Regions from separate parts of the Blautia sp. MCC283 genome, predicted to be linked through region 2. Evidence: riboswitches for the same ligand, from Rfam matches in the RefSeq annotation. Region 2 holds a riboswitch; each other region holds the start of a gene.
What was found. Region 2 has a riboswitch for cobalamin ahead of GPK81_RS01570 (leucine-rich repeat domain-containing protein). Riboswitches for the same ligand answer to the same signal wherever they lie in the genome.
Positions count from the first base shown of each region.

Region 1 (3,283 bases), on a different contig from region 2:
TTGATTTTATTTGTTTTTTGTATTTTTATGTTTTTCTCTATTGACTTTGTTTTTCTGCTCTGCCATACTTAGATTTATATAGGAATTCCTTTGTTTTTCAGAAAAAATTTATGCAAAGCGGACATTCGTATTCCGCTCTGTCACATGTTCTCAAACAGTAAAAGAGGTGTATTTTTATGTATCTTTCTGATATGCATACCCACTCCATCGCCAGTGGTCACGGCACGGAATGTACCATCACAAACATGGCACGCGCAGCTGCCGAGAAAGGTCTCCGGCTTCTCGGGATCACTGATCACGGTCCCGGCACTCTGGCAGCCGGAACTTCCTCCTATTTCCGCAGCCTTACCTATTCTCCGAAAAAACATTTCGGAGTAGATCTGCTCTACGGAATCGAACTGAATATTCTGGACCGGAAGGGAACTGTAGATCTGGATCAGGAATTATTATGCAAACTTGATTATGCCATTGCAAGCATGCATACCTGGAACTACCGTCCCGGTACCAGAGACGAGAACACAGAAGCTTTTGTCAATGTCATGAAGAATCCCTGTGTCAAAATCCTCGGTCACAGCGACAACACCCATTATCCGGTAAATTATGATGTTCTTGCCCGAACTGCCAGAGAAACCGGAACAATCTTTGAAATTAACGAAGCTTCCCTGGCTCCATATGGCTACCGTGGTGATACCAGAGAAAACTGTTATGAGATTCTCCGCTGCTGCCGCAAATATCATCTGCCGCTGCTGCTCTCCAGTGACAGTCACGGTCCGGAACACATCGGTGATTTTACCTGTGCTGCTGAATTTGTTCATCAGGCCATGTTCCCGGAACAGCTGATTCTGAACAATCAGCTTCCAAGATTGAAGGTATTTCTGCAGACCAGATGATCTGGTAAAACAGTAAGATCGAATATACATAAAATGTATCCGAATACACATTCATGTTTGACTCACAACCAAAAAAGCCAGCTCGGACACATTTTACCATGTGTCCGAGCTAGCTTATTATTTCGGGTTATATTATATTTTCTTTATTATCATTTCTCATCTGCCTGAGAATTCTCTCTCTGCTTTCTTATCATATCCGCAAGTTCCTGATATTTTCCTGTGATATATCCATAATTCTCTCTTCTGTGAGGAAGTTTACACGCAGTGCAGTCCTTGATTCCGCTTTCCGTAAAATGGAAATTACCACCGCATTTATCTCCCAGTGCATACAGCGGACAATAACAGAACAGGCAGTTAAAATTTTCCGGATCTGCTCCTTTATGGCATGGAAAATACTCGCATTTTTTGTGGCTGAAATAGGAATATTCTTTTCCCTCCCAATATGGTTTCTCCATGGTTCTTATCTCCTCCCGGATCATGCACTCTCTTAATTTTTCCGTAAAAAAAGAGGTAGCGATCCCACCCCGGGGTAGAAATATAATCCGTTCATGAGTGCGCGGAGGGAACGAATGTATCCGGAGTAGTATCGCCTGCCATTTAATCATGTATAATTCATATGAACAGGCGCATTCCATAAAAAAATGCCTACTCTCGTAAAAAAGTAGACAACGTCCCAGGGGTGCGGAGTCCCTGAAATGGTTGTTACACTTTACACGGAAGTTTAACCTCGCCATAACAAGCAGGTTTCCTGGCTCCGGGATCATGGCTCGTCTCTCCTTCTCATACATAGGTACAATGGATTCTGAGATTCGCTCCTCCGTTACAGTGACCGGATCGCTCAGGTTTCTCACCTGATTCCCTTTTCTGCTGGCTTCTGATAATCCATGACTGTCAGATGCCCTCAGCACTTGCTATGTTCAATATGGAATTATACTGACATTATAATAACACCCTGTTAATTATATGTCAATACTGTTTCAGATTTTTTTGATATAAATTCACTGTTTCCTTATAAGAAACAGCCTGGCGGAATATGCCGCCAGGCTGTTCAATATCTTCATCTTAATAAATTTTATATGGTTCGTGATTATACAAGACGTCTTACAGAAACAATCGTTCTGTATGTCGCATCGTTACTGATCTTAATACCATCCTGAGAATTGGATGCATGTACGATCTGTCCATTGCCCATGTAAATAGCCACATGTCCACCATAGCAGATCAGATCTCCTGGCTGGGCATCTGCATAAGATACCTCAGTACCTGCATTCTGCTGCTCATAGGAAGTTCTCGGAAGGCTTACGCCAAAGTTGGCATATACACTCTGTACAAAACCGGAGCAGTCTGCACCATTGGTAAGGCTTGTTCCGCCCCATACGTATGGATTTCCAACAAACTGTGTCGCATAATCTACAACAGAAGAACCTGAGCCACTGTAGGAAGAAGAGCTTCCACTGTCAGAAGAAGTATCTTCGGAAGTATCTCCGCTGTTATCATAATCCTCGTCTGTATTGGCTTCTGCATCGTCTGTGTTGGTATCTTCTGTTTCATCGCCTGTTATGGCATTACCGTCTTCATCATACTGAGTATCATCGTTCTCTCCATCTGCTGTGTCTGTATCTTCATCCACATACTCAGTATCATCTTCAGCAGCGTCCTCGTCTGTATTTACGATCTCATCACCGTTCTCATCATACTGCACATCTTCTTCGCTGTCAGCTTCTTCATCCTGCTGCGCCTGTGCTTCTGCTTCTGCACGGGCCTGTGCTTCTGCCTCTGCCTGTGCTCTTGCAGCTGCTTCTGCTTCTGCCTGACGTCTCGCTTCCTCTTCTGCCGCGATACGCTCTGCCTCCAGACGCTGAAGCTCTGCTGTCTGCTCTGCAAGAAGGTTCGCATAGTCTGTAGCCTGCTGCTGTGCATAAGCGATCTCATTATCATAATCCGCAGATGTGGCACGCTTCTCATCCAGCTGTACCTGCAGATTCTGTGACTCAGCCTCGTACTCCTGCTTCATTCCCTCAAGTTCTGCCTTCTCCTGTGTATACTGAGCTTCCAGGTTGGCAACCTGCTGAATGGTATTGGAATACTTCTCAAGGCTCTTTCTGTCCTGTTCATATGTCTTCTGTGTGTACTCAGCTTTCGTGAGAAGATCTGACAGGTTCTCTGCATTAAGCATCATCTGGAACCATGCATCATCTCCACCTTTCTCATAGAGATACTGAATACGCTTCTTCATTGCCTCATACTGCTTGGTCTTGGCATTCTTAGCCTTCTCAAGGTTCGTCTGGGTAGAAGCAATATCAGCTTCTTTATTAGAGATGTCTCCCTCCAGTGTCTGGATTGAAACCATCACGTTTACAAGATTGGCATCAAGAGTGGAAATTTCGCCTTCA
Region 1 is NZ_WQQB01000004.1:60,867-64,149, reverse strand. Features, by position in the region: gene GPK81_RS01175 (phosphatase) at 177-890, shown strand; gene GPK81_RS01170 (cysteine-rich small domain-containing protein) at 1,040-1,345, opposite strand; cobalamin riboswitch at 1,612-1,814, opposite strand; gene GPK81_RS01165 (C40 family peptidase) at 1,978-3,283, opposite strand, start outside.
Region 1: it holds a riboswitch for cobalamin, as region 2 does, so the genes downstream of both, GPK81_RS01170 (cysteine-rich small domain-containing protein) here and GPK81_RS01570 (leucine-rich repeat domain-containing protein) in region 2, are expected to answer to the same signal.

Region 2 (3,283 bases):
ACATGCAAAACACAGCTGGGATGCAGGAACAGTAACAAAGAAATCCACCTGTAAGACAAAAGGAACAAAATCTTATACCTGTACCTGGTGCGGAGAGAAAAAGACCGAATCAACAGCTCTTGCAGCACATAAGTGGAGTTCCTGGAAGACAACGAAATCTGCAACTGTTTTTGCACCGAAACAGATCACAAGAACCTGTTCTGTATGTGCCAAAAAAGAAACAAAGAATTCAGGAAGCAAACTGAAACCAACGATCAAACTGAACGCATATGGAATTCGTCTGAATCCGGGAAAATCTACTAGCAAAGTGAAAGTCAGTGGTCTTGCAAAAGGAGATTCCGTGAAGTCCTGGAAATCCAGCAATACTGCAATTGTAAAAGTAGATAAAAAAGGTGTGATCACCGCACAGAAAAAGACAGGTACTGCTTATATCACAGTAACTCTGGCAAGCAAAAAAACGGCGAAACTGAAAGTCGTTGTACAGAAAGGAACAGTAAGAACTGCGGCCATAACCGGACTGCAGTCCAGAATAACCATCAGTAAAGGAAAGACAACGACCTTAAAGCCGATACGCAGACCAATAACATCTGCTGAAAAACTTACATACAGTTCCTCCAATAAGGCTGTTGCCACAGTAAGTTCCAAAGGTGTGGTCAGAGGTGTGAAAAAAGGAACTGCGGTAATTACAGTAAGATCCGGAAAAGTTTCTTACAAATGCCGTGTAACTGTAAAATAAATACTGATCATTATGAAATAACCCCGCCTATAACTCTGATTCACGGGATTGTCACAGAAAAAGAAGTGTGTTATAATTTCTGAACAGTTAAATATGGAGAAAAAACAATTACCGGTTTTAAGTTCTCTGCCACATCGGCAGGGCCAAGAGGGAACAGGGTGAGAATCCCAGGCAGTCGTGCTACTGTATTTGTTTAGATCTTTCTGTAACCATTGTACGGATCTGTATGAGAAGGGGAGGGATCGTGATTACATAAGCCAGGATACCTGCTTAAAGCTGCTACCAGTTATTACACGCAATGATAAATGGAGGGGGAGATTGTTTGGTTTTGTGTACCTATTTTTCGGGACACAGAAAGAAACATTTCCTGAATTCAGAGATATTGCGGTAGCAGATGGTATTGTTGAAAACATGATCATTATATACGGATGCGATATCTTTCAGGGTATTGCATCCGTTTTTTTGTTGAGAGGTTAAAAAATGCAGAAAACACTGGTGTGGCGTTCGCAGAAAGAAAGAGAAAAAACATTTGTAAGAGGATGTGCAGAGAAACACGGAGAGAGAATTCTTGTTATCGGACAGCCTTACAGCCGAATCGGGGACGAGGCACTGAAGAATAATATCCGGATCAGAGAAGTGAGCCTGGAAAACTGCGTCAGAGAGATTGGCAGAGAAAGTTTCGCCGGATGTACAAGGCTTCGAACAGTAAGATCAGAGAAAATAAAAGTTATAAAAAACAGAGCTTTTTCCGGTTGTGTAAACCTGAGAAGTTTTGAAATCCCGGCTACAACAGAATATATTGGAAAAGGGGTTTTGTACGGGTGTAAAAGACTGCAGAAGACAGTTTTTGAAGAGAATAAGAAAATCATCCGAATTCCGGCAGAAGCTTTTATGGAGTGCCAGGAACTTTCCGGAGTAGTGCTTCCGGAAATGATCACTGAGATTGGGCGAAGGGCATTTTATAAATGTGGGAATCTGACAGAGATAAAAATTCCTCAGTCTGTGGAGCGGATTGAAAGAGAGGCGTTTTATCAGACCGGACTGCAGAAGCTGGAACTTCCTCAAAAGCTGAAATTTATTGGAGAGAGCGCTTTTCTGAAGTGCAGAAATCTGGAATATGTCCGGGTTCCGGAATATGTGGAAACTGTGGAAAAATGGGCGTTTCACGGGTGCAGTATGTTGAAAACAGTGGAATTTTCCGGGGATCCAGAAGTGCTGGGAGAATGGATCATAAATAAAGGGACAAAGATCCTGTGCAGAAAAAATACCAGAGTCGATGACTATTGTAGGAAGTATGGATTTGCGGTAGAATATCTGTAAAAGCGACCATTTTTTTGTGGAAAGAGGAGAAGGATGAGGGAAAGAAAACCTGTGATCGGCGTTACCTGTAATTTTGACTACAGGGATGCTGTTGGAATGGTTTCGGGCATGGGGATCACCGGGCAGGACTGGGACTTTGTCAGCGGTGATTATGTGTATATCCTGGAGAAAGCCGGTGCGATTCCTGTGCTGATCCCGCAGTATGGAGATCTGGAGGCGGCGAAACCGTTCCTGGAACAGCTGGACGGAGTGCTGATCTCCGGCGGACATGATGTAGGGCCGGAGCGGTACGGGGCGTTTCCAAAAGGGTACTGCGGAACGATCATGCCCATGCGGGATGAGCAGGATATTGCGATTTCCAGATATTTTATGATGGAAAAGAAAAAGCCGATCCTCGGGATCTGCCGTGGCATTCAGATCATGAATGTGGCCTGCGGCGGAACCCTGTATCAGGATCTGGAAAAAGAAGGGGGTTTTGAACATCATTTCGGGGATAAGTACCCGAGAAATGTGGCGTGGCATAAAGTGAGCATTGCCAAAGACAGTATATTGGAAAAGACTTATGGGAACCGGGAGATCCGGGTGAATTCTTTTCATCATCAGGCGATAAAAGATGCCGGGGAGAATGTGAGGATCACAGCCTGGTCCGAGGACCGGGTGCCGGAAGCTATGGAACTTGAGGATCATCCATTTGCGGTGGCTGTGCAGTGGCATCCGGAGATGATGTATGATTCTTCGGAGCAGATGAAACTTTTACAGGCATTTGTGAAGGCAGCAGAGAAGGGGACAGAAGCATGAATATTTGTATATATGGAGCATCCAGCGCAGAACTGAAAAAGATTTATTATGAGAAAACAGAGGAATTGGGACGGCTGATAGGAAAACGTGGCCATGGCCTTGTTTTTGGCGGTGGAAAAGAAGGACTGATGGGTGCGGCGGCCCGTGGCGTTGACAGAGAGAAAGGTTATATCCTGGGGATCGCACCGCGATTTTTTGACAAGCCGGGAGTCCTGTATGAGCATTGTACAGAGTTTATTTTTACGGAAAATATGCGTGAGAGGAAGCACCTTTTGGAAAGCCGTTCCGATGCGACCATCGTGGTACCTGGTGGAATTGGTACGTATGAGGAGTTTTTTGAGATCCTGACACTGAAAAGTCTGGGACGGATCGACAGGCCGATCGTTCTTTATAATATCAACGGATATTATGACAGCATGAGGGCCCTTC
Region 2 is NZ_WQQB01000005.1:48,891-52,173, reverse strand. Features, by position in the region: gene GPK81_RS01575 (Ig-like domain-containing protein) at 1-736, shown strand, start outside; cobalamin riboswitch at 839-1,024, shown strand; gene GPK81_RS01570 (leucine-rich repeat domain-containing protein) at 1,217-2,056, shown strand; gene GPK81_RS01565 (gamma-glutamyl-gamma-aminobutyrate hydrolase family protein) at 2,090-2,854, shown strand; gene GPK81_RS01560 (TIGR00730 family Rossman fold protein) at 2,851-3,283, shown strand, end outside.

Region 3 (3,283 bases), on a different contig from region 2:
ATGGAGATAACGGCATTGACCAGATTCGGTCCGAGCATACCGGCAATGGCAATGGCCAGAACAAGGCCGGGGAATGAGATCATCATATCCGCGATACGCATGATCACTGCATCCACAACACCACCGAAATATCCGGCGATAACTCCTAAAAATGTACCGATCACAAAGATCACCGCAACCAGACATAAGGTCATGATCAGAGAGGTTCTTGTTCCGAAGATAACACGGGAAAGAAGATCTCGTCCAAGCTTATCCGTTCCGAACGGATGAGCGGAGCTTGGCTCCTGCAGTGATTCGGTCATAACTGCATCCAACGGATCATATGGAGAAAGCTGCGGTGCAAAGATCGCAACACCGATCACCACGAGACCCAGAATAAAGAAAAGAGTGAACTGTTTATTTTCTTTGAATGTTCGTAATACCTTTTTCAATTATCTATCCTCCTTAAGTCTTGGATCGAGATAAGTATAGGACAGATCCACAAGCAGGTTGATGCACATGTACAGGATCGCGATCCAGAGTACATAGCCCTGTACAAGAGGATAGTCACGACAGGAAATTGCCTTTACTGCCATATTTCCCATTCCAGGCCAGTTGTAAATGATCTCTACAACTGCAGTACCTCCCAGAAGACTTCCAAGGGAAAGCCCCAGCAGTGTTACCAGCGGAAGCATTACATTAGGAAGAACGTGTTTCCAGAGAATGACGCTTTCCTTGATCCCACGCATTCTTGCACCTGTGACATAATCCTGGTGAAGTTCCTCCAGTACTGCACTTCTTACCTGTCTGGTATACTTTGCAGACATGGCAAGTGCAAGTGTCAGCGCCGGAAGGATCATGGATTTAAAATCTGTACTGCCTCCGGCAACATTGATCCAGCGAAGCTGAACACCAAAGATGCTGAGAAGGATCAGGCCCAGCCAGAAGCTTGGAACAGATACTCCCACAAAGGTAATTCCTCTTACAAAATAATCCGGGAATTTGTTCTGATATACAGCGGCCAGTATTCCAAGCGGTATGGAAATAATGACCATCATCAGAAGTGCCAGCAACGACATCCTCAGCGTCGGCCAGAAACAGGATACCAGTTTATCCGTTACCGGCATTTTGAAAGAATAGGACTGTCCCATATCTCCTGTTACAACACCTTTCAGCCAGGAACCATACTGCACAAGAAATGGCTGGTCAAGGCCGAGATCATGTCTTGTCTGTTCCAGAAGTTCCGGTGTTGGAAGATTACCACACTCTGTCAACATGATCTCCGCAGGATCACCAGGTGACAGGTAGGTCAGTCCAAATGTGAAAAAGCTGATTCCAAATAATACAATGATAATCTGGAGAAATCTTTTTCCTACTTGTTTCTTTGTCACGTTTTACTCCTTTCCTCATTTGATGTGATTTTTAGCATAGCCGTTTCAACTTATATAAGATAATAATAACTATAATGGGATTCTTTATATGCAGAAAATGCATGGAATTTTAGAAATACGCACGAAAAAAGCCCGTGACGAAATACGGGCACACACAAAAAAACTTGCTTCCTATCTTCCGTAAGAATCATCTTAAAACAATTACAAGCAGGTCTCCTGACTCAGGCTCCTCACCCTCAGACACCTTCCCGGCCCTATTTCTCACGCACCCGGCCAGTGGTATTTTATCTGAGGATTCCCCATTACAGTGACGGGATCGTACCGGATTTACACCGGTTTCCCTATTAATCCTCTCGGAACTTGCAACGACTGATGTAAAAATCAGCAAATGCTGTTAAATTACGGATTTATTATATGATAAATCTATTGCTGTTGTCCATAGAAAAATGTTGTATTTTTAGAATATTTATCAATTTTGTCAAAGCTGTTTGAATTGTACATATACCCCGTTAGGTATTTAACAACTGAGTTTATCCGATTTGTCAAAAAAATACGGATTTTACGCGTTTGTTTTTACAAATAGAACAACAAACGGTAAAATCCGGTTTTCTTATCGTTTCTATAGGAATTGAATAAAACAATTTTTGGTGGAAAAGCTCTGCGAATATCAGGTCAGCGTCTCTGTGATCGCTGCATAGGCGATCATCGGTCCGTCCTCAATAATATTCAGGCTGGCTGTCTGATAAAGTACAACTCCATTTTCTGTTGCAATGGATGTATAAAGCAGGTTTCCGTAGTAATCTCTCAGTTCACCCAGGTCTTCTCCTTTAAAGAAGTACTCTCCAGGCTTTTTGGATGGATACCAGCATCCGGTATATGGTGCATATTCATATACCACATTTTCCAGAAGCATCTGACGGTAATGTTTCAGTCCGTGACATTTCTTCCCCTGAAGATGAAACACAAGATGACGGACGTCTCTTTTGTCCTGTTCCACTTCCTCCCAGGTCCAGTAACTGTGTCCGCCCCTCTCGATGAGAATGCTTGGAATTCCAAGAGAAGAAGCATAATTATAGGCACCACCTGTAGCAGTTGTAGAGCGGACCACATATTTGACACCGATATGTCTTGCCATATGTAAGGACTTCTCTGCCGTCTCTTCATCTACAACCCCTACATAATAAACATATGGATGAAGCTGCTCATATCCGTCTCCGCTGTGCAGATCAATATAATAATCCGTTATGGAAAAAAGTTTCGTCACCATGGTATAGGCAATGCGGTCTGCAGCTGTCCCCTCAGGATCTCCCGGGAAAACACGGTTCAGATTCTTACCATCTTCATAGACCATACTCATGGTACGATGTTCAAATCCACTGACATTGACCAGCGGAATGATGATCACATTTCCCTTCAGTTCCTCCGGCTGAAATTCTTTCGCAAGTTCCATCGCCGCCTGTATTCCTACATACTCGGCGCTGTGTACTCCTGCTGTGATCAGGATCGTCGGTCCGTCTTCCACCCCGCAGATCACAGTCGCCGGCATCGCCATGCCGCATCCTGTGATCTCAATCTTACCTTGTGCTTTTTCTCCTTTTTCGATCACCCAGTCATCAATTTTGATCATTGGCTGTTTCCCTTTCCCTTTTTCTTATATTTCCGCACTTTGTTCCGATAAGTATACCATGCCTAACCAAAATTGTATATGTCTTTTTTTTAATTCTATCTTTTTGCCAGTTCTCTGGTGATCTCTTCCCAGCTGACACCTTTTTCCACCATCAGTACCATCATGTGATAGAGAAAATCTGAGATCTCATACTTGATCTCTTCTTTATCCGGATTTTTGGCGGCAATGACGATCTCTGTACATTCTTCACCGACTTTTTTCAGGATCTTGTCAATTCCCTTATCAA
Region 3 is NZ_WQQB01000028.1:39,634-42,916, forward strand. Features, by position in the region: gene nikC (nickel transporter permease) at 1-431, opposite strand, end outside; gene nikB (nickel ABC transporter permease) at 432-1,370, opposite strand; cobalamin riboswitch at 1,560-1,749, opposite strand; gene GPK81_RS09620 (M14 family metallopeptidase) at 2,038-2,997, opposite strand; gene hisIE (bifunctional phosphoribosyl-AMP cyclohydrolase/phosphoribosyl-ATP diphosphatase HisIE) at 3,093-3,283, opposite strand, start outside.
Region 3: it holds a riboswitch for cobalamin, as region 2 does, so the genes downstream of both, nikB (nickel ABC transporter permease) here and GPK81_RS01570 (leucine-rich repeat domain-containing protein) in region 2, are expected to answer to the same signal.